One region of the Bradyrhizobium sp. LTSPM299 genome, then DNA from elsewhere that is predicted to be linked to it. Evidence: riboswitches for the same ligand, from Rfam matches in the RefSeq annotation. Region 1 holds a riboswitch; the other holds the start of a gene.

Region 1 (11,664 bases):
ACGAAGCCCGGGTGAAGGAGTTCGGCCTGAAGCAGATGTGGAAGTCGCCGAACGGCACCATCCGCAACATCCTCGGCGGCTGCATCTTCCGCGAGCCGATCATCTGCAAGAACGTGCCGCGGCTGGTTCCCGGCTGGTCCAAGCCGATCATCATCGGCCGTCACGCCTATGGCGACCAGTATCGCGCCACCGACATCAAGTTCCCCGGCAAGGGCGTCCTGACGATGAAGTTCGTTGGCGAGGACGGCACCGTGATCGAGCGGGAAGTGTTCAAGACGCCCGGCGCCGGCGTCGCGATGCAGATGTACAACCTCGATGACTCCATCATCGACTTCGCCCGCGCCTCGCTGAACTACGGCCTGCTGCGCAATTATCCGGTGTACCTGTCGACCAAGAACACCATCCTCAAGGTCTATGACGGCCGCTTCAAGGACATCTTCCAGGACGTCTACGAACGCGAGTTCAAGAAGGATTTTGAGGGCAAGGGCCTCACCTACGAGCACCGCCTGATCGACGACATGGTGGCCTCGGCCCTGAAGTGGTCCGGCGGCTATGTCTGGGCCTGCAAGAACTATGACGGCGACGTGCAGTCCGACACTGTTGCGCAGGGCTACGGCTCGCTCGGCCTGATGACCTCGGTGTTGCTGACCCCCGACGGCAAGACGGTGGAAGCCGAAGCCGCCCACGGCACGGTGACCCGCCATTACCGCGAGCACCAGAAGGGCAAGGAGACCTCGACCAACTCGATCGCGTCGATCTTCGCCTGGACCCGTGGCCTCGCCCACCGCGCCAAGCTCGACAACAACGCCGAGTTGGCGAAGTTCGCGAACACGCTCGAGAAGGTCTGCGTCGATACCGTCGAGGAAGGCTACATGACCAAGGACCTCGCGCTCCTGGTCGGCGCCGACCAGCGCTGGCTCTCCACCACCGGCTTCCTCGACAAGGTCGCCGAGAACCTGACGAAGGCGGCGTAAGCTGCCGACACCGACCGCAACAGTGAGCGTGACCATGAACTATCTTAAGAGTGTGACGCTCGCAGCATCGTTGCTGACCGGGTCGGCGGCGCTTGCCGCCGATTCCCTCCCCGACGCCATCGCCGCTCCCGGCGAGACCGTCGTTCTCTCCGTCCACGCCGAGGGTGCCCAGGTCTATGAGTGCAAGGCGGTCGCCGACGGCAAGCTCGCCTGGTCGTTCCGCGAGCCGATCGCGACCCTGATCGCCGAGGGCAAGACGGTCGGCCGGCATTACGCGGGCCCGAACTGGGAGAATGTCGACGGCAGTGCCGTGACCGGCCGCGCCATTGGCAACGCGCCGGGCGCGACCACATCAGATATCGCCTGGCTGAAGCTCGAGGTGATCTCCCGCCGCGGCAATGGCGTGCTGTCAGGCGCCACCACCGTGCAGCGGATCAATACCTCAGGCGGCCAGCTCGCCGGCGCCTGCGACAAGGCGGGCCTGCTGAAGAGCGCGCCCTACTCGGCGGATTACGTGTTCCTGCGCAAGGGTTGAGCCATCCTAGTCCCGGATGCCGCCGTCGCTCTCGGAGGGCGCAGCCTGGGCGATTTCTCCGGCGGCGACGTCGCCTGAGCCCGCCGTCTCCGCCAGGCGCGCCTCGGCCGTCTGCTTGACATGCACGGCGAGCGCCGGGACGCGTTCGATCAGGGCATGGAAATCCTGCGCATCGAGCGCCAAAAGCTTGGTTTTGCGCGTCGCCGTCACCGTGCCGGAGCGCTTGGTCCGCCGCAGCAGCGCGATCTCGCCGAAGAAGGTGCCGTCCGACAGGCGCACCCGCTGGCTCGGCAGATCGATCTCAACCTCGCCGGCGGTAATGAAATACATCGACGCCGCTGCGTCGCCCCGCCGCACCAGCACCTCGCCGGACTCGATGGTCTGCGCCCGCAGCAGGCGCATGATGTCGGCGATCTCGGCGGCCCCGAGATGGGAAAACAACGGCACCCGTGCCAGCATCCCCCAGGTCACGACGAAATCGCGGCGCCGAACCTCGTCCGCGAATGCCGTCGAGATGATCGCAACCGGAAGCGCGATCATGGCAAAGCCGACGACGATCGCGACCGCCGAGACCATCTTGCCGAGCAGCGTCACCGGCACCACGTCGCCATAGCCGACCGTGCCCAGCGTCACGATCGCCCACCACATCGCCTGCGGGATGGTGCCGAACTTGTCCGGCTGCACCTTGTGCTCGATCGCATAAAGCAACGACGCGAACAGCAGCACCGCGCCGGTCAGGATCACGAGGCAGCCGACCAGCGTGCGCCGCTCGGCATGCAGCGCCGCCAGCAGCGAACGCATCGCCGGCGAATAGCGCACCAGCTTCAGGAACGGCAGCATGCCGAACAGCACGAGCGCAGTCTTGTCGCCCACGATCAACGCAATCGCCGACGGCAGGAAGGCCAGCAGATCAATCAAGCCGAGGGTCGAGAAGGTATATTCGAGCCGCGCCCGCAGCGGCGTCACGTCGCGCAGCGAGTGGCCGACGACGCTCCAGATCCGCGCGGCATATTCCAGCGCGAAGGCCAGGACCGCCGCGACTTCTATCGTGATGAACAGCGAGCCAAGCTGCGCGTCGATGTCAGGCACCGAGGCCAGGATCGCCGTCAGCACGTCGACGACGATGATGGCAATGATCAGCCGGACGAACCGCGAGCCGACCGAATATGGCAGATGATCGTGCTCGAGCAGTTCGTAGAGACGGTCCCGCAAATCCGGGTCGCTGATCGCTGGCTTGCCCGGAACCGTCGCCACGCTGTGATTGCTCCGTCAGGCGCCCGCCGATGCTTGCTGAGCCATCGCCTGCTCGATCGCCGACAGCGCCGCGTTGGCCTTGGCCCCATCGGGCCCTCCGGCCTGCGCCATGTCGGGACGGCCGCCGCCACCCTTGCCGCCGAGCGCTTCGGAGCCCTTGCGCACCAGCTCGACCGCGTTGAAGCGCGAGGTGAGATCGGCGGTGACACCGACCACAATGCCGGCCTTGCCGTCCTCGGTGACGCCGACGATCGCGACCACGCCGGAACCGATCTGCTTCTTGCCGTCGTCGACAAGACTCTTCAGGTCCTTGGTCTCGACGCCCTCGACCGCACGCGCCAGCAGCTTGACATTGCCGACCTCGCGGATATCAGACGCCGCGCCATCAGACGCACTGCCGCCGCCCATCGCGAGCTTCTTGCGCGCATCCGACAGGTCGCGCTCGAGCTTTTTGCGCTCGTCCATCAGCGCGGCGATGCGCGCCGGCACATCCTCGACCGAGGTGCGCAGCTCCTGCGCCGCGGTCTTCGCCAATGCAATGATGTCGTTGGCGTGCTTGCGCGCGTGGCGGCCGGTCAGCGCCTCGATGCGGCGTACGCCCGAGGCCACCGCGCTCTCACCGGTGACCGAGATCAGGCCGATGTCGCCGGTACGACGCACATGGGTGCCCCCGCACAGCTCGACCGACCAGCCGAGCGCGTTCTGGCCGTGCTCGCGGGCAGCCTTGCCCATCGAAACGACGCGAACCTCGTCGCCATATTTCTCGCCGAACAGCGCACGGGCGCCGGCCTCGCGGGCGTCATCGACGCCCATGATGCGGGTGGTGACCTCGTCATTCTCAAGCACGACGTCGTTGGCGATATCCTCGACGCGGGCGAGCTCTTCCGGCGTGATCGGCTTCGGATGCACGAAGTCGAAGCGCAGCCGATCGGGTGCGACCAGCGAGCCGCGCTGCGCGATATGATCGCCGAGCACCTGGCGCAGCGCCTCATGCAACAGATGAGTCGCCGAGTGGTGCGCCCGGATCGACGACCGCCTGTCGTGATCGACCACGAGCTGCAGCGCGGTACCGACCTTCACCGTCCCCTGCTCCACGGTGCCGAGATGCACGAAGAGATCGCCGACCTTCTTCTGCGTTTCGGTGACGCGGAACCTGACGCCCTCGCCGGTCAGCACACCGGTGTCGCCGACCTGGCCGCCGGACTCTGCGTAGAACGGCGTCTGGTTCAGCACGATCGTGCCGGTCTCGCCGGCCTCGAGGCCCTCGACCTCGGCACCGTCTTTGAGCAGCGCGGTCACCGCGCCTTCCGCGGTCTCGGTCTCGTAGCCCAGGAATTCGGTCGCGCCGAGCTTCTCGCGCAGCGGAAACCAGATTGCTTCGGTCGCAGCGTCTCCAGAGCCTGCCCAGGAAGCGCGCGCCTTCACACGCTGCCGCTCCATTGCGTCGGTGAACGACGCCTGGTCGACGCTGATGCCGCGCGACTTCAGCGCGTCCTGCGTCAGATCCAGCGGGAAACCGTAGGTGTCGTACAGCGTGAATGCGGTATCGCCGTCGAACATGTCGCCCTTTTTCAGGGTCGCGCTCTTCTCGTCGAGGATCGACAGGCCACGCACCAGCGTCTTGCGGAAGCGGGTCTCTTCCAGCCGCAGCGTCTCCTCGATCATCTTCTCCGCACGCACCAGATCCGGATAGGCCTGGCCCATCTCGCGGACCAGCGCCCAGACGAGGCGGTGCATCAGCGGCTCCTGCGCGCCAAGCAGCTGCGCGTGGCGCATCGCGCGGCGCATGATCCGGCGCAGCACATAGCCGCGGCCTTCGTTCGACGGCAGCACGCCGTCGGCGATCAGGAAGGCCGACGAGCGCAGATGGTCCGCAATGACCCTGTACGACGCAACGTTCTGCGCGTTCGGCCCGTGCCCGAGAGCGGATGAAGCGGCATCGATCAAATGGCGGAACAGATCGGTCTCGAACACGCTGTCGACGCCCTGCAGGATGCACGCCATGCGCTCCAGCCCCATGCCGGTGTCGATCGAGGGGCGCGGCAGCGGCACGCGCTCTTCCTTCGTCACCTGATCGAACTGCATGAAGACGAGATTCCAGAATTCCAGGAAGCGATCGCCGTCTTCTTCCGGGCTGCCCGGAGGCCCGCCCCAAATGTGCTCGCCGCGGTCGATGAAGATCTCCGAGCACGGACCGCAGGGACCGGTATCGCCCGCGGCCCAGAAATTGTCCGAGGTCGCGATGCGGACGATGCGGTCGTCGGAGAAGCCGGCGATCTTCTTCCAGTAGAGCGCCGCCTCGTCGTCGTCGTGGTAGATCGTGACGAGCAGCTTGTCCTTGTTCAGCCCGAAATCCTTGGTGACCAGATTCCAGGCGAGCTCGATCGCCCGCTCCTTGAAGTAGTCGCCGAACGAAAAATTGCCGAGCATCTCGAAGAAAGTGAGATGGCGCGCGGTGTAGCCGACATTGTCGAGGTCGTTGTGCTTGCCGCCGGCGCGGACGCATTTCTGCGACGTCGTGGCGCGCTGATAGGGGCGCTTCTCGATGCCGGTGAAGACGTTCTTGAACTGCACCATGCCGGCCGCCGTGAACATCAAGGTCGGGTCGTTGCGCGGCACCAGCGGCGACGACGCCACGATCTCGTGGCCATTGGCCGCGAAGTAGTTCAGAAAAGTCGACCTGATGTCGCTGACGCTGCTCATGTTCATCCAATCGGGAAAATGGACCGGATCAGGCGCAAAATAACGCCAGTTTCCGGCCGAACGCTTTTAGACAAGGTGGACGACGGTGTCCAGAAACTGTGCAGGCGGATCATGGACTTGCCGCAGCAGCACAAAGCCCGTTGATAGCAGCCAGAGCCTCGTTGACAGCCTTGGCGCGGCCGTGTTTCTGTCCTAACTGTTGTGTTGTTAAGTCACGTCGGGAGAGACTGGCCTTGTGCCGGCGCCGAAGGAGCAACCGCCCCGGAAACTCTCAGGCAAACGGACCGCGTGACGTCTGACATCTGGAAAGAGGCGCGTAAGGGTTTGACCTTGATGCGTCCGCCGACGGGATAATACTCTCAGGCACAGCGACAGATGGGGCTTTCTGCAGGTTTCTCAAGGGGAAATAGGTCCCCGGTGGAACCGCGAGGGCCCTTTGATGCTTGCGAGCGACAATTCCCCGCTGAAACAGACCCCTTTGCACGCGCTGCATGTGGCGCGCGGTGCCAGGATGGTGCCGTTCGCCGGCTACGACATGCCCGTGCAATATCCGGCGGGTGTCCTCAAGGAGCATCTGTACACCCGCTCCCATGCCGGCCTGTTCGACGTCTCCCATATGGGCCAGCTCGCGCTGCGACCGAAATCCGGCAAGGTGGCCGACGCGGCGCTGGCGCTGGAAAGACTGGTGCCGCAGGACATTCTCGGCATCGCGCCGGGACGGCAGCGCTACGCGCAATTCACCAACGATGACGGCGGCCTGCTCGACGACCTCATGGTGGCGAATTTCGGCGATCACCTGTTCCTGGTGGTCAATGCCGCCTGCAAGGAAGAGGACGAAGCGCACCTCCGCGCGCATCTCTCAGACAGCTGCGAGATCGTTTCGCTGCCCGACCGCGCGCTGATCGCGCTGCAGGGACCAAAGGCCGAATCGGCGCTGGCGAAACTTTGTGCAGATGTCCGTGCGATGAAATTCATGGACGCCGGTCTGCGACGCGTTGGCGAGATCGACTGCTTCGTCTCGCGCTCAGGCTACACCGGCGAGGACGGCTTTGAGATCTCCGTTCCATCAGACAGGGCCGAAGCGCTGGCCACCGCGCTGCTCGACAATCCCGACGTGCTGCCGATCGGGCTCGGTGCGCGCGACAGCCTGCGGCTGGAAGCCGGGCTCTGCCTCTATGGCCACGACATCGACACCACGACGACGCCGGTGGAAGGCGCGTTGGAATGGTCGGTGCAAAAAATCCGCCGCAGCGGCGGCGCCCGCGCCGGCGGCTTCCCGGGTGCGGACGCGATCCTCACGCAGTTCGCACAAGGTGCATCCCGCCGCCGCGTCGGCTTGAGGCCGGACGGCCGCGCACCGGTGCGCGAAGGCGCCGCACTGTTTGCCGATGCCGACTCCGCCGAGCCAATCGGCAAGGTGACCTCAGGCGGCTTCGGCCCAAGCCTCAATGCACCGGTTGCGATGGGCTATCTGCCCACCTCCCTTTCCGCCGTCGGCACCACCGTATTCGCCGAAGTGCGCGGCCAGCGGCTGCCGCTCAAGGTCGCCGCCACGCCCTTCGTCCCCAACACTTACAAACGCTAGAGGACAACAATGACGACGCTGTACACGTCCGACCACGAATGGCTCCACATCGAGGGCGATGTCGCCACCATCGGCATCACCGACTACGCGCAATCGCAGCTCGGCGACGTCGTGTTCGTCGAACTGCCCAAGGTCGGCCGAAGCCTAAAGAAGGCCGAGGCCGCAGCCGTCGTCGAATCCGTCAAGGCGGCTTCCGACGTCTACGCGCCGATCACCGGCGACGTGCTCGAGGTCAACGAGGCGCTCGCGGCCGAGCCTGCGCTGGTCAATTCGGACGCCGGCGGCAAGGCGTGGTTCTTCAAGCTGAAGATCGCTGACAAGGGCGAGCTCGGCGGCCTGATGGACGAGGCCGCCTACGCCGCGCACATTGCGTAAGGATTATCCCATGAACGCGCCCTTCAAGCCGACCAACGACGCCGCCACCGATTTCGTCCGCCGCCACATCGGTCCCTCGCCGCGCGACATCACCGCGATGCTGGAAACGGTCGGCGCCGCGAGCCTGCAAGTGCTGATGAGCGAGACGCTGCCGTCCTCGATCCGGCAGCAGGCCCCGCTCGATCTCGGGCGTGCGCTGAGCGAAACCGAGGCGCTCGCACATATGGATGCGCTCGCCGCGCAGAACCAGGTGTTCACCTCGCTGATCGGCCAGGGTTATTCCGGCACCATCCTGCCCGCGGTGATCCAGCGCAACATCCTGGAGAATCCGGCGTGGTACACCGCCTACACGCCATATCAGCCGGAGATCAGCCAGGGCCGGCTGGAGGCGCTGTTCAACTTCCAGACCATGATCTGCGATCTCACCGGGCTCGACGTCGCCAACGCCTCGCTGCTCGATGAAGCGACCGCGGCGGCCGAAGCGATGGCGCTTGCCGAGCGTCATTCGCAGGTGAAGGCGAACGCCTTCTTCGTCGACAAGGAGGTTCATCCCCAGACGCTTGCGGTAATGCGCACCCGCGCCGAGCCGCTGGGCTGGACGCTGGTCGTCGGCGATCCCCTGACCGATCTCGACAACACCGATGTGCTCGGTGCCCTGCTGCAATATCCTGCTACCTCGGGTGCGGTGCGCGACCTCCGGCCCGCCATCGCATCGCTGCGTGCCAAGGGTGCGCTTGCGATCGTCGCAGCCGACCTGCTGGCGCTGACCCTGATCACCTCGCCCGGCGAACTCGGCGCCGACATCGCGGTCGGCTCGGCACAGCGTTTTGGCGTGCCGATGGGCTATGGCGGTCCGCATGCCGCCTACATGGCGGTGCGTGACACGCTGAAGCGCTCGCTGCCCGGCCGCATCGTCGGCCTGTCGGTGGATTCACGGGGCGCACCTGCCTATCGCCTCGCGCTGCAAACCCGCGAGCAGCACATCCGCCGCGAAAAGGCGACTTCCAACATCTGTACCGCACAGGTGCTGCTCGCCGTGATCGCCTCGATGTATGCGGTCTATCATGGCCCGGAGGGCCTGACCCACATTGCGCGCAGCGTGCATCGCCGCGCCACGGTGCTGGCCGCCGGCCTGCGCAAGCTCGGCTTTACGCCCACGAGCGAGGCGTTCTTCGACACCGTGACCGTCGACGCCGGCACTCGACAGAACGAGCTGGTCGCCCGTGCGCTCGCGGAGCGGATCAACCTGCGCATCGGCGAGACCACGCTCGGCATCGCCCTCGACGAGACCGCGACATCAGAGACCGTCGAGGCCGTGTGGCGCGTGTTCGGCGGCAAGCTCGCCTATGCCGAGATCGAGGCCGATGCGCACGAGGCGCTTCCGAAGAATTTGAAGCGCACGAGCGCCTTCCTCACCCATCCCGTGTTCAACACGCACCGGTCCGAGACCGAGCTGCTGCGCTACATGCGCAAGCTCAGTGATCGCGACCTGGCGCTCGACCGCGCGATGATCCCGCTCGGCTCCTGCACCATGAAACTCAACGCGACCACGGAAATGATCCCGTTGACCTGGCCGGCATTCGGCAATCTGCATCCGTTCGCACCGGCGGATCAGGCCAAGGGCTACCACGCGCTATTCAAGCGGCTGGAGCAGTGGCTGTGCGACATCACCGGCTATGACGCGATCTCGCTGCAGCCTAACTCCGGCGCGCAGGGCGAGTATGCCGGACTTCTTGCGATCCGTGGTTATCATGTTGCGCGCGGCGAGCCACACCGCAAGGTCTGCCTGATCCCCTCCTCCGCGCACGGCACCAATCCGGCCTCCGCGGCGATGGTCGGCATGGACGTCGTGGTGGTCGCGTGCGACGCGCGTGGCGACGTCGATGTCGGCGATCTCCGCGCCAAGGCCGAGAAGCATTCGGCCAATCTCGCTGCCGTGATGATCACCTATCCCTCAACGCATGGCGTGTTCGAGGAACACATCCGCGAGATCTGCGATATCGTGCATGCCCACAGCGGACAGGTCTATCTCGACGGCGCCAACATGAATGCGCAGGTCGGTCTGTCCCGGCCCGGCGATTACGGCGCCGATGTCAGCCATCTCAATCTGCACAAGACCTTCTGCATCCCGCATGGCGGCGGCGGCCCCGGCATGGGCCCGATCGGCGTCAAGGCGCATCTAGCACCCTATCTGCCTGGTCATCCCGTCACCGACGGCGCAATTCCGCATTCGGTCGGGCCGGTGTCAGCCGCGCCGTTCGGCTCGGCGTCGATCCTGACGATCTCCTACATCTACATCCTGATGATGGGGGGCGAAGGCCTGACGCGGGCGACCGAGATCGCGATCCTGAACGCGAACTACATTGCGGTGCGGCTGCAGCCGCACTTCCCGGTGCTGTACCGCAACGCAAAGGGCCGCGTCGCGCATGAATGTATCGTCGACCCGCGGGCACTGAAGACCACCAGCGGCGTCACCGTCGACGACATCGCCAAGCGGCTGATCGATTACGGCTTCCATGCGCCCACCATGAGCTTTCCGGTCGCGGGCACGCTGATGATCGAGCCTACCGAATCGGAGTCGAAGGCCGAGATCGATCGCTTCTGCGACGCCATGATCGCGATCCGCAACGAGATTGCCGAAGTCGAGAAAGGCCGCTGGAAAATCGAGGCCTCACCGCTGCGCCACGCGCCCCATACGGTGCATGACATCGCCGACGATGCCTGGAATCGCGCCTACACACGCGCCGAGGGCTGTTTCCCGGCCGGCGTGTCACGATCCGACAAATACTGGAGCCCGGTCGGCCGCGTCGACAATGTCTATGGCGATCGCAATCTGGTGTGCTCGTGCCCTCCGATCGAGGATTACGCGCAAGCGGCGGAGTAAAGCCGCTGTCGTAGGATGGGTAGAGCGCAGCGAAACCCATAACTTCGACCCCGCGGCGAGATGATGGGTTTCGCCTCGCTCTACCCATCCTACGGTCTACGGGTTGACCACGGGGCGAACGAAGCCGGTGGCAGGAGCAATCATGCGCCAGGATTTCTGGTTTCATTTCCCGTTTCGCGTCCGCTATTCCGAGGTCGACGCGCAGGCCGTGGTGTTCAACGCCCACTACCTCACCTATTTCGACACGGCGATCACAGAGTATTTCCGCGCGCTCGGCTACGATTATCTCGGTGAGGTCGCAAGAACCGGCATCGACTTTCACACTGTGCGGTCGGTTGTTGAATACAAGGCGCCGATCCGGTTCGACGAGGAGATCGACGTCTGCGTGCGGGTCGCGCGGATCGGCCGATCCTCGATCACGCTTGCGCTCGCGATTTTCGCCAGAGGCTCCGACGATCTTCGCGCGACAGGCGAGATCGTCTGGGTCGCGACTGACCAGCAGACGCATCAGTCGGTCGCCGTGACGGAGTCCTTGCGGGAGATGATTGCCAGCCGGGAAAAGGCGCTGGCGTAGCGGTGAGCGGCTGCGAGCCGAACGCTAAGGCTTCATCAGCGCCGGATTCCAGCGCCATAGATTGTCGTTGGTGAGGTGCGTGCCGCCCCACCAGCGATCGATCGGGTTGTGGCGGCTAAAATCCGTCTCGTGTGCGAGAACCGTCTTGCCGAAATCGGTGAGTGAAAGCCGGCTGCGCTGATAGGCCTTGAGCCGGTCTCGCTGGTTTGTGCGATCGATGACGCGCAGCTCGTCATCGAGCCCCGTTATTGCCGGCTGCGGTCCGTGGGCAAGTCCCTCCAGCAACGTGCCGATGTCCATATCGCCGAATACGCCGCGCTGACGGAAGCCGCGAAGATAGAACAGCATGTTGGTACCCATGAAGCCCGTTCCGATCAGTTCGAGCAGCCGCATTTCCGTCGCGGCAAGTCCCGTTTTGCTCCAGGGAAGCTCCTGGAGCAGGTCGAGCAACGCCGGCCGCAAAAGCGGAAACGCGCTCAAATCCCGGTGCAGCAGGTCGAAGCAGGCTTCGGGCGTTGTCGACCGATAGGCCTGCCAACACAGACTCGCGATCTGAAGCTCCGCCGCGGTGACGTCAACAATCGGTACGTCCTCCGGCTCCTCAGGCCCGTTGAGATGCATAGTGATCAGATTGAAATCAACAAGGCGCAGTTCGAGCCTCGCGGCGATCTCGGGACATGATCGAAAACAATCGAGCACCCACATCAGGCGCAACTGGTCATTCGGCTCCCGCTCGAACCAAAGCTCGATAACGCCGTACGGCTCACAGAACTCAACCAG
Region 2 (11,664 bases), 140 kb from region 1:
GCCGCGCGGCGAACCTTGATGTTGTCGAACGGCGGATAGAGGAAGTTCATGCGGCCGAGCGTCTGGAAGCCGAACTTGTTCAGCGTCTCGACCTTCAGGTCCTTGTCGCCTTCGAGGGTCGGCAACATGTCGAACGACGGATTCTCCAGGAAATCGATATCGCCGGACTGCAACGCATTCAGCGCAGTCTGCGCGTCGGCCATCGTGACCCACTCGACGCGATCGACCTTCACGACCTTGCCGCCCGCGGTCCAGCTCGCCGGCTCCTTGCGCGGCACGTAGTCCTTGTTCTTCTCGTATACCGCCTTCACGCCGGGCTGGAATTCGGCCTGGACGAACTTGAAGGGGCCGGATCCGATCTGCTCCGGAATCGGCTTGTCCGGCGGCGTCTCGGCAAGACGCTTCGGCATCATGAAGGCCACACGCGACGACGGCTTGCCGATCGAATCGAGCACGAGGCCGTAGGGCTCCTTCAGCTTCAGCGTGATGGTCTTGGCGTCGGTGGCCTCGATGCTGGCGGTGAAATCCATCAGCTTCTGGCCCATGCCGTCGACCTTGGCCCAGCGCTTGAGCGAGGCCACGCAATCCTCCGCCGTGACCGGCGTGCCGTCATGCCACTTCAGGCCGTCGCGCAGCGTGAAGGTGTAGGTGAGCTTGTCGTCGGAGACTTTCCAGTCCGCCATCTGCGGCTGGATCTTGAAATTGGCATCCGTCGCGATCAGCGTGTCGTAGATCATGTAGCCGTGATCACGCGTGATGTAGGCGGTGGTCAGGATCGGATCGATGATGCGCAGATCCGAATGCATCACCGCGGTGATGGTCTTGCCCGCGGCCAGCGCCTGCGGCACAAAGGATAATTCCTGCGGCGCAAACGACAGCGCGAGCGCCGACAACGCGGCCGCTATCGTGTGTTGCTTCCAACGCGACTTGTGGAACATTCAATCTCTCCTGACGTGTAACTGATCACAGCCGGCTTATTCGTTATGCATGCGGTTCGTTATTTAGGCGACCGAACATGGTGTGCGGCGTGCGAAATCGAGACTTGCATCAAGCACGATGCGCGTCAATCCGGTTTTGGTCGAGACCAAGTGTATGCAAATGAATGATGCGGCTCGGCGCGTTTGACCTTACAAGATCGCCGCCACCGACTTTCGTAGGCCCGCGGCGCGGACAAACAACAAAGAGAGAAAGCCATGAACCCAGTCGATCTTCCCTTTGACTCCGAAGCGATGCTCCAGGGCCTGCGCGGCTGGGTGGAATGCGAAAGCCCGACCTGGGATGCGGTCGCCGTCGAGCGGATGCTCGGTCTCGCCGCGCGCGAGATGGCGATCATGGGCGCGACGATTGAGCGCATCGCTGGGCGCCAAGGTTTCGCCGGCTGCGTCCGCGCCCGCTTTCCCCACCCGAAGCAAGGCCAGCCCGGCATCCTGATCGCCGGACATCTGGACACCGTGCATCCGGTCGGCACCATCGAGAAGCTCACATGGCGGCGCGAGGGCAACAAATGCTTCGGCCCCGGCATCTTCGACATGAAGGGCGGCAACTATCTGTCGATCGAGGCGATCCGGCAACTGGCGCGCGCCTCCTTCACGACCCCGCTGCCGATCACCGTCCTGTTCACGCCCGACGAGGAAGTCGGCACGCCGTCGACCCGCGACATCATCGAAGCGGAAGCCGCGCGCAACAAATACGTCCTGGTGCCGGAGCCGGGCCGGCTGAACAACGGCGTCGTCACCGGACGCTACGCGATCGCGCGCTTCAATCTTGAAGCAACCGGCAAGCCGAGCCATGCTGGCGCGACTCTGTCCTCCGGACGCTCCGCGATTCGCGAGATGGCACGGCAAATCGTCGCGATCGACGGCATGACCACGGAGGATTGCACGTTCTCGGTCGGCATCGTCCACGGCGGCCAATGGGTCAATTGCGTTGCCACAACCTGCACCGGCGAAGCGCTCAGCATGGCCAAGCGCCAGGCCGATCTCGACCGTGGCGTCGAGCGGATGCTGGCGCTGTCGGGCACGGCCAACGACGTGACGTTCAAGGTGACGCGCGGCGTCACCCGCCCGGTCTGGGAGCCGGATGCCGGCACCATGGCGCTGTATGAAAAGGCCAAGGGCATCGCGAGCGAGATGGGCCTCGATCTGCCGCATGGCAGCGCCGGCGGCGGCTCCGACGGCAATTTCACCGGCGCGATGGGTATCCCCACCCTCGATGGGCTCGGGGTCCGCGGCGCTGACGCGCACACGCTCAATGAACATATCGAGGTCGACAGCCTCGCCGAGCGCGGCCGCCTGATGGCGGGACTGCTGGCGACCTTGAACTGACATTGATTTGCACTGCACAACGCGTTGGCACAGCCGGTCGAAATTTAGCCTTGTCCAATTTTGAGGCTTACCCTAGGGTCCGGCCGTCCAACGCGATGATGCGGGAGAGACTGAAGCAAGAGCATTCGTGCTTTTGTGTTCGGCGCCGACGGAGCAACCGCCCCGGAAACTCTCAGGCAAAAGAACCGTGTCGTCAGGACGATCTGGAGAGAGGCGACATGGCCGCACATCGTGGGCCGTGACGTCCACCGAAGGGGATAATCCGTTGTAGGGTCTCGGCCCGATGCGGATCAAGCTCTCAGGTACCGTGACAGATGGGGCGCCGCCACCGGTTTTCACCGGCGGATCGGCGACTCTAACGCACGGGAGCCAAGAGACCATCATGCCTCACATTGCCATTATCGGCGCCGGTATCACCGGCGCGACGACGGCCTATGCCCTGCTCGAACGCGGCTATCAGGTGACTGTCCTCGACAGGCATCGCTACGCCGGGATGGAGACCTCGTTCGCCAATGGCGGACAACTCTCCGCCAGCAACGCCGAAGTCTGGAACAGCGCCGCAACCATCCTCAAGGGGTTGCGCTGGATGCTCAGGAGCGACGCGCCGCTGTTGATGAATCCGAAGCCGAGCTGGCACAAGTATTCCTGGATCGGCGAGTTCGTCGGCAATATCGGCCGCTATCGCGCCAACACCATCGAGACCACGCGGCTCGCCATCGAAGCGCGGCAGCATCTGTTTTCCATTGCCGAGCGCGAGAACATCGCTTTCGATCTCGAGCGCCGCGGTATTCTCCACATCTATCACGACAAGGCCGGCTTCGACGCGGGCCTGCGTGTCAACACGCTGCTCCAGCAAGGCGGCCTCGACCGCCGGCCGGTGACATCAGACGAAATCCGCGCCATCGAACCTGCGCTGCAATCGGCCAGCTATGGCGGTTTCTTCACGCCGTCGGACGCGACCGGCGATATCCACAAGTTCACGCGCGGGCTGGCTGACGCCTGTATCCGCCGCGGCGCAACCTTCATCCACGAAGCCGATGTCGATGCGATCTCCCGCACCGGCGAGGGCTTCCGCATCGGCTGGAACGACACCGCATCGCAGGATGCCGCGGCACCGACACGACACGACCTGCAGGTGGACGGCATCGTCATCTGCGCCGGCGTCGCGAGCCGCCACCTCGCCGCGATGCTCAATGAGCGCGTGAACGTCTATCCGGTGAAGGGCTATTCGATCACCGTGCAGCTCGATGCGCCGCAAAGCCGGGAGGCTGCGCCGACCGTCAGCCTGCTCGATGAAGCCGCCAAGATCGTCACCAGCCGGCTCGGCGCCGACCGCTTCCGCGTCGCCGGTACGGCCGAGTTCAACGGCTTCAACCGCGATATTCGCGCCGACCGTATCCAGCCGTTGGTGGACTGGGTGCGACATCATTTCCCAGCGGTCGACACGTCGAAGGTCACGCCATGGGCGGGACTGCGCCCGATGATGCCGAACATGATGCCGGTGGCGCGCGCCGGACGGATTCCGGGCGTGTTCTACAACACCGGTCACGGCCATCTCGGCTGGACCCTGTCGGCCGCAACAGCGCAGATAATCGCCGAGGCCATTGATGGCTGGCGCGACCTCAGCGCGCCCTCAATGGTGCCGTCGCAGGTCGGTACGACTGAGACCACCCACGCTGCTTTCCTCTAATTATCCGGCCGAAGGGGAAGAATATGAGCGTAGTTGCATGTGGCCAAGTCAGGATTCGCCGAGAACCACCGCGTGACAAGGATTAGCTTTATGCTGGGGAGAAGCGAGCCATCTCAGGAGCGGACAATGCGCATTGCGCTGGCGCACGCGCATGACATGGCCGTCCATACAGAGATCGCCAAGCTTCCGTACAGGGCTCCAGAAAAGGCAAGACATGACAACTGAGACGTTGACCAAGTCGGATCAGATTGCCAGAGAACTGAGTGCAGCCGTCGACCAAAACTTCGACGATCAGATCGCGTTCCTGTCACGCATGGTGCAGTTCCGCAGCTTGCGCGGACAGGAAGCGCCGCAACAGCGATGGCTGGCCGAGCAATTCGCAAAACGCGGCTACGACGTCGATACGTTCAGCCTCGCGGACGTCAACCTGATGAGCCATCCGAAGGCTGCACCGATGGACGGCATCGATCTTACCGGATCGCAGCAGGTTGTCGCTACGATCAACAGTAAAGGCAGCGGGCGCAGCCTGATCCTGCAAGGTCATATCGACGTGGTGCCGGAAGGCCCCGCCGACCTTTGGGACCAGCCGCCGTTCGCGGCCGCCGTGCGCGACGGCTGGATGTTCGGGCGCGGCGCGCAGGACATGAAGGCCGGTGTCTCGGCCATGATCTTCGCGCTCGATGCTATCAGAGGCGCCGGATATGCGCCAAACGGGCGCGTCCATCTGCAGACCGTGACCGAGGAAGAGAGCACCGGCAACGGCGCACTGTCGACCCTGATGCGCGGCTATCGTGCCGACGCCTGCCTGATTCCCGAACCTACCGGACACACGATCACACGCGCCCAGGTCGGCGCCATCTGGTTTCGCCTGCGCGTGCGCGGCACGCCGGTGCATGTCGCCTATTCCGAGAACGGCACCAGCGCCATCCTGTCGGCGATGCATCTGGTGCGCGCGTTCCAGGATTACACCAAAACCCTCAACGCGCGGGCGCTCGACAACAGCTGGTTCCGCGGCGTCAAAAATCCGATCAAGTTCAACGTCGGCATCATCAAGGGCGGCGACTGGGCAAGCTCGACCGCGGCCTGGTGCGAGCTGGATTGCCGGCTCGGTCTCCTGCCGGGCGAGACGCCGCGAGAGGCGATGCATGGCATCGAGGAATGCCTGGTCGAGGCGCACAAGGCCGACGACTTCCTGTCCGACAATCCGGCCGAACTCGTGTGGAGTGGTTTTCAGGCAGACCCAGCCGTGTGCGAACCCGGCAGCGAGGCGGAAGCGGCTCTGTCCGCCGCCCATCAGTCCGTCTTCCGGGTTCCGATGCAGGAGCGCCTGTCCACAGCCGTCAACGACACGCGCTACTATTGCGTCGACTACGGCATCCCTGCACTTTGCTATGGTCCTTACGGGATCGGCCCACATGCGTTCAACGAACGTGTCGAGCTCGATAGCCTTCGCAAGACAACGCAGAGCATCGCGCTATTCATCGCCAACTGGTGCGGCGTGATGAGAATGTGAACGGGCCTATCGTTTCAGGTCGATGGTCCAATACAGATGGTCCAATACAGGATGTGCAATGCGAGAGCGCAGCTTCAGATCGGAGGGAGAACACGATTAGCACCCGTCGAGACGGCCTGGGTACGGGCGCCACCTCGCCCTCGCCGGGCTTCAAGCGGCCTGAACCGCACCTTGATATAACGCCGCCATTGGCACAGTATTTGCCTGCAAATTCATCACTTCCGCGCTCGGCTCCAGCGCAACGACGCAGAAGCGCATGACACACATCACGGGGACACCATGAGTATGATGCGGCCCAGCCTTCGCTTCGCAGCGTCTGTCGACAGGAGATAGCTCGATGCTCGGCTATCTCATTCGCCGTATTCTCGCTGCCATTCCCGTGATGGGCGTGGTGGCGCTGTTCGTATTCCTCCTGTTGCGGCTGACGCCAGGCGATCCCGCCGCGATCCTCGCCGGTGACAATGCAACGCCCGAGCAACTCGAGCGTATCAGGACCTCGCTCGGGCTGAACGAGCCGATCTACATCCAGTTCTACACCTGGGTCGCCAAACTGCTGCACGGCGATCTCGGCGTCTCGCTGATATCAAACGTGCCAGTGCTGAAGATGATCAGCCAGCGCGTCGAGCCGTCGATCTCGGTCGCGCTGACCACCATGGTGCTGTCGATCCTGGTCGCGGTGCCGCTTGGCGTGATCGCGGCATGGAAGCACGGCACCTGGATCGACCGCTTCGTGATGGGTCTGTCGGTGCTCGGCTTCTCCGTGCCGGTGTTCGTGATCGGCTACGTGCTGATCCAGGTCTTTGCGATCGATCTGCGCTGGGTGCCGGTGCAGGGCTTCAAGAGCATCTCGGCCGGCTTCGGCCCGTTCTTCGAGCGCATCATCCTGCCGACCTGCACGCTGTCCTTCATCTATGTCGCGCTGATCGCGCGCATGACGCGAGCCTCGATGCTCGACGTGCTGGGCGAAGACTATGTGCGCACTGCGCGCGCGAAGGGCATCGGCGAGTCCGGCGTGCTGCTACGTCACGCCTTGCGCAACGCCGCCGTGCCCGTCATCACCGTGATCGGCTCCGGCTTCGCGCTGCTGATCTCCGGCGTCGTCGTCACCGAGAGCGTGTTCAATTTGCCCGGCATCGGCCGCCTCACCGTCGATGCGGTGCTGGCGCGCGATTATCCCGTGATCCAGGCGATGATCCTGCTGACATCAGGTATCTATGTCGCGGTCAATCTCCTGATCGACCTCTCCTACGTCCTGCTCGATCCTCGTATCCGGTACTGATTGATGGTGATCGAAACCCTCCCCGAGTCCTCGATTCCGGTCACCCGTCCGTTCCGGGTGAAATTCGGTTTCCTCACGGCAACGCCGATCATCGCGGTTGCGACGGTCTGCCTCACCCTCGTCATCCTGATGGCGATCTTCGCGCCGCTGCTGGCCCCGCACGATCCGCTGCTGCTGGCGCCGGCGCAGCGGCTGAAGCCCTCAAGCGCGCAATTCCTGCTCGGCACCGACGCCTATGGCCGCGACGTGCTGTCGCGCATCATCTATGGCGCGCGGATTTCGCTCCTGATCGGGCTCGGCAGCGCCGTCTGCTCGGTCGGCGTCGGACTCCTGATCGGCCTCGTCGCCGGTTTCTTCAGATGGGTCGACGCCGTGATGATGCGCGTGATGGACGGCTTGATGGCGATTCCCGCTGTCCTGCTTGCGATCGCCGTGGTGTCGCTGTCGGGCGCCAGCATCTGGACCGTGATGATCGCGATCACGATCCCCGAAATCCCGCGCGTGGCGCGGCTGGTGCGCTCGGTGGTGCTGACCGCGCGCGAGGAGCCCTATGTCGAGGCTGCGATCTCGGTCGGCTCCAGCCTGCCCAAGATCATGTGGCGGCACCTGATGCCGAACACGATCGCGCCCCTGATTGTGCAGGGCACCTATGTCTGCGCGTCGGCGATCCTCACCGAGGCGATCCTGTCGTTCCTCGGCGCCGGCATTTCGCCGGAAACGCCGACCTGGGGCAACATCATGGCCGAAGGCCGCTCCTATTTTCAGATCAAGCCGTCACTGATCTTCTGGCCGGGGCTTCTGCTCTCGATCGCCATCCTCAGCATCAACCTGATCGGCGACGCCGCTCGCGACGCGCTCGATCCCCGTATGAAACAGCGTGAGGGCAAGTGACCGCAGCCGATCCGATGAACAACGTCGTCCTCGACATCAACAATCTCGTCGTCGGTCTCGGCAAGAGGTCGGGCAGTCCGCGCATCATCGACGATCTCTCGGTGCAGGTGCACGAAGGCGAGACGCTGTGCCTCGTCGGTGAAAGCGGATCCGGCAAATCCGTGACCTCGCTGACGGTGATGGGCCTGCTGCAGAAGGGCATGCTGGTGCCATTAGGCGGCAGCGTCAAACTGGTCGGCGAAGAACTGTTAGGGGCCAACGACCGGCGGCTGCGCCAGTTGCGTGCCACGCGGATGGCGATGATCTTCCAGGAGCCGATGACCGCGCTCAATCCGGTGGTTCCGGTCGGCCGCCAGATCGACGAGGTGTTGCGCACCCACACCGATCTCGATGCCCGCGCGCGGCGGCAGAAGATCCTGGCAATGATGGAGCACGTCCGGCTGCCGGACGTGGAGCGCATCTTCTCCTCGTTCCCGCACCGCCTCTCGGGTGGGCAACGCCAGCGCATCATGATTGCGATGGCGCTGGTGCTGGAGCCAAAGCTCCTGATCGCGGACGAACCGACCACGGCGCTTGACGTCACCACGCAGAAGCAGATTCTCGCCTTGATCCGCGACCTGCAGCGTGACCACGGTACCGCGGTGCTGTTCATCACCCACGACATGGGCGTGGTCGCCGAGATCGCCGACCGCGTCGCGGTGATGCGGCATGGCCGGCTGGTCGAGACGGGCCGGCTCGACGATATCTTGCGCACGCCCCAGATGGATTACACCCGCAACCTGCTGTCCGCGGTGCCGAGCCTCGTGCCGCGCGCGCCGCGGCAGGCAACGAGCGAGCCGGTGGTGCTGGAGGCCAACGAGCTCGGCAAGGTCTACCGGGAGCGATCCCTGTTCGGCAAAGCCCGCGAGGTCGCCGCCGCGCAGAACGTCACCCTCACCTTGCGCAAGGGCCGCACGCTCGGCATCGTCGGCGAAAGCGGCTCCGGCAAATCGACGGTGGCGCGCTGCATCGTCCGCCTGATCGACCCGACCTCCGGCGGCGTGCGGCTGGTCGGCCGCGAAATCTCCGAATTGTCGCGGCGGCTGCTGCAGCCGCATCGCAAGAAGATCCAGATCATCTTCCAGGACCCCTACCGCTCCCTCAATCCCCGCGTCACGATCGGCGAGAGCATCGCGGAAGGCCCGATCAACTACGGCACGCCGCGCAAGGACGCGTTGGCCAGGGCGCGCGAGCTGCTCGAGCTGGTCCACCTGCCGCCCGACGCCATCTCGCGCTTTCCGCACCAGTTCTCCGGCGGCCAGCGCCAGCGCATCGCGATCGCCCGCGCCCTGGCGCTCGATCCGGACGTGCTGGTCGCGGACGAAGCGGTGTCCGCGCTCGACGTGTCGGTGCAGGCACAGGTGCTGGACCTGCTCGACGAAATCCAGAAGCGGCTCGGCATCGCGCTCTTGTTCATCACCCACGATCTGCGCGTCGCCGCGCAAATCTGCGACGAGGTCGTCGTGATGCAGCATGGCCGTGTCGTGGAACAGGGACCGGCGGCCGAGGTGCTGACCAATCCACAACAGGCCTACACCCGCGCACTTCTCGAAGCGGCCCCCGGACGCGGCTGGGACTTTGCGAATTTCCGCCCGGTTTCGCAAGGCATTGTGGCAACCGCGTAAATACGTAGCCCGGATGGAGCGAAGCGAAATCCGGGAGAAGCTCAGCCGCCCGGAGACCCGGATTGCGCTTCGCTCCATCCGGGCTACGCAGCCGCTCCGCTCGCAATGACGGACTGCGTTGAGGGCATGCAAATCCGGAAGTGCTCGATGGCTTGCGCTTGGCGCGACGACACGCTTAACGTCGCGCGCTAAGAACACGTCGAGACCGACTTGATGACCCGCATCGCCGTTGGCGGCTTCCTGCACGAGACCAACACCTTCGCGCCGACGAAGGCGACCTATGACGATTTCGTGCATGGCGGCGGCTGGCCATCGATGACGCATGGCGCCGACGTGCTGAAGGTCATGCGCCGGATCAATGCCGGCCTCGCCGGTTTCGTCGAGGCCGCCGAGGCCAATGGCTGGGATCTGGTTCCGACGGTTGCGGCCGGCGCGACCCCGTCGGCGCATGTGACAAGGAACGCTTTCGAGCGGATCGTCAAGGAGATGGCCGATCGTCTGGCCGCCGCCGGGCCGATCGATGCGGTCTATCTCGACCTGCACGGCGCGATGGTGACGGAGCACTTCAACGATGGCGAAGGCGAAATCCTCGCCCGGGTGCGCAAGGTGATCGGCAACGACGTGCTGCTGGTCGCAAGCCTCGACCTGCATGCCAATGTCTCGCCCGAGATGATCGCGCATGCCGATGCGCTGATCGCCTATCGGACCTATCCGCATGTCGACATGGCCGACACCGGCCGCGCCTGCGCGAGGCATCTGGCGTTGTTGCTGAAGACCAGGCAGCGCCTGGCAAAAGCCTTCCGGCAACTGCCGTTCCTGATCCCGATCAGCTGGCAATGCACCAACGACCAGCCAGCCAAGGAGATCTACCAGAAGGTTGCGGCGCTCGAGAGCGACGCGGTACCGACGCTGTCGTTTGCGTTCGGATTCCCGGCCGCCGATTTCCGCGATTGCGGGCCGAGCGTGTTCGCCTACGGCCGCACCCAGGTCGATGCTGATACCGCCGCCGACAAGGTCGTCGCGCTGGTCGAAAGCCATGAAGACGATTTCGATGGCCGGATTTATTCGCCCGACGAGGGCGTGCGGCTGGCGATGGAGCTGGCGAAATCGGCAAAGAAGCCGATCGTCATCGCCGACACCCAGGACAATCCCGGCGCCGGCGGCACGTCCGACACCACGGGCATGCTGCGGGCGCTGGTGCGCAACAAGGCCAGCGCCGCCACCGGCGTAATCTTCGATCCGCAATCGGCGAAGGCGGCGCATGCGGCCGGCGTCGGCGCCACCGTCACGCTCGATCTCGGCGGCAAGTCCGGCATTGCCGGCGACGCGCCGTACCGGGAAACCTTCGTCGTCGAACAGCTTTCGGACGGCAAGTTCCTTGCGCCGGGTCCCTTCTATGGTGGGCGCGACATGGATATGGGGCCATCAGCCTGCCTGCGCATCGGCGACGTGCGCGTCGTCGTCGGCTCCTACAAGGCCCAGCTCGCCGATCAGGCGATGTATCGTTACGTCGGCATCGAGCCCACGACTGAGAAAATCCTCGTCAACAAGAGTTCGGTGCATTTCCGCGCCGATTTCGAGCCGATCGCGGCAAAGCTCCTGATCTGTGCCGCACCCGGCGCCATGCCCGCGGATACCGCCTCGCTGCCCTGGAAGCATTTGCGGCCAGGCATCCGCATCAAGCCGAACGGCCCTGCTTTCACACCCACCTCCTCCTCACGCACAAACGGATAGAGACCATGCCAACCATTGACCGTATCGACGGCTTTGCTGACGAACTCACCGCCATCAGGCGGGACCTGCATGCGCATCCGGAGATCGGGTTTGAGGAGGTTCGTACCTCGGGCATCGTCGCCGACAAGCTGACGAGTTGGGGCATCGAGGTGCATCGCGGCCTCGGCCGCACTGGCGTGGTCGGGGTTCTGAAAGGCCAGGGCAACGGTACCAAGCGGATCGGCCTGCGCGCCGACATGGACGCGCTGCCGATGGAGGAGAACACCAATCTGAAGTGGCGTTCGACCATTCCCGGCCGCTTCCACGGCTGCGGCCATGACGGTCACACCACGATGTTGCTCGGCACGGCGCGCTATCTCGCCGAAACCCGCAATTTCGACGGCACCGTGCATTTCATCTTCCAGCCGGCCGAGGAAGGCCTCGGCGGCGCACGGGAGATGATCAAGGACGGCCTGTTCGAGAAATTTCCCTGCGACGAGGTCTACGGCCTGCACAATGCCCCCGACCTCAATCACGGCGAGGTCGCGATCCTGCCCGGCCCGGCGATGGCCGCCGCCGACTTCTTCGAT

What was found. Region 1 has a riboswitch for glycine ahead of gcvT (glycine cleavage system aminomethyltransferase GcvT). Riboswitches for the same ligand answer to the same signal wherever they lie in the genome.
Region 2: another riboswitch for glycine. It lies ahead of UP10_RS03225 (D-amino acid dehydrogenase); the one in region 1 lies ahead of gcvT (glycine cleavage system aminomethyltransferase GcvT).

What each region holds. Positions count from the first base shown of each region.
Region 1 covers NZ_JYMU01000006.1:575,541-587,204, forward strand. Annotated here, with positions in the region: gene UP10_RS03910 (NADP-dependent isocitrate dehydrogenase) at 1-974, shown strand, start outside; gene UP10_RS03915 (DUF3455 domain-containing protein) at 1,009-1,509, shown strand; gene UP10_RS03920 (cyclic nucleotide-gated ion channel) at 1,516-2,763, opposite strand; gene alaS (alanine--tRNA ligase) at 2,779-5,466, opposite strand; glycine riboswitch at 5,674-5,763, shown strand; gene gcvT (glycine cleavage system aminomethyltransferase GcvT) at 5,906-7,051, shown strand; gene gcvH (glycine cleavage system protein GcvH) at 7,061-7,426, shown strand; gene gcvP (aminomethyl-transferring glycine dehydrogenase) at 7,437-10,310, shown strand; gene UP10_RS03945 (acyl-CoA thioesterase) at 10,453-10,884, shown strand; gene UP10_RS03950 (hypothetical protein) at 10,909-11,664, opposite strand, start outside.
Region 2 covers NZ_JYMU01000006.1:437,788-449,451, forward strand. Annotated here, with positions in the region: gene UP10_RS03215 (ABC transporter substrate-binding protein) at 1-938, opposite strand, end outside; gene UP10_RS03220 (M20/M25/M40 family metallo-hydrolase) at 1,194-2,324, shown strand; glycine riboswitch at 2,416-2,522, shown strand; glycine riboswitch at 2,526-2,640, shown strand; gene UP10_RS03225 (D-amino acid dehydrogenase) at 2,707-4,014, shown strand; gene UP10_RS03230 (ArgE/DapE family deacylase) at 4,229-5,527, shown strand; gene UP10_RS03235 (ABC transporter permease) at 5,865-6,806, shown strand; gene UP10_RS03240 (ABC transporter permease) at 6,810-7,697, shown strand; gene UP10_RS03245 (ABC transporter ATP-binding protein) at 7,712-9,361, shown strand; gene UP10_RS03250 (M81 family metallopeptidase) at 9,575-11,095, shown strand; gene UP10_RS03255 (M20 aminoacylase family protein) at 11,101-11,664, shown strand, end outside.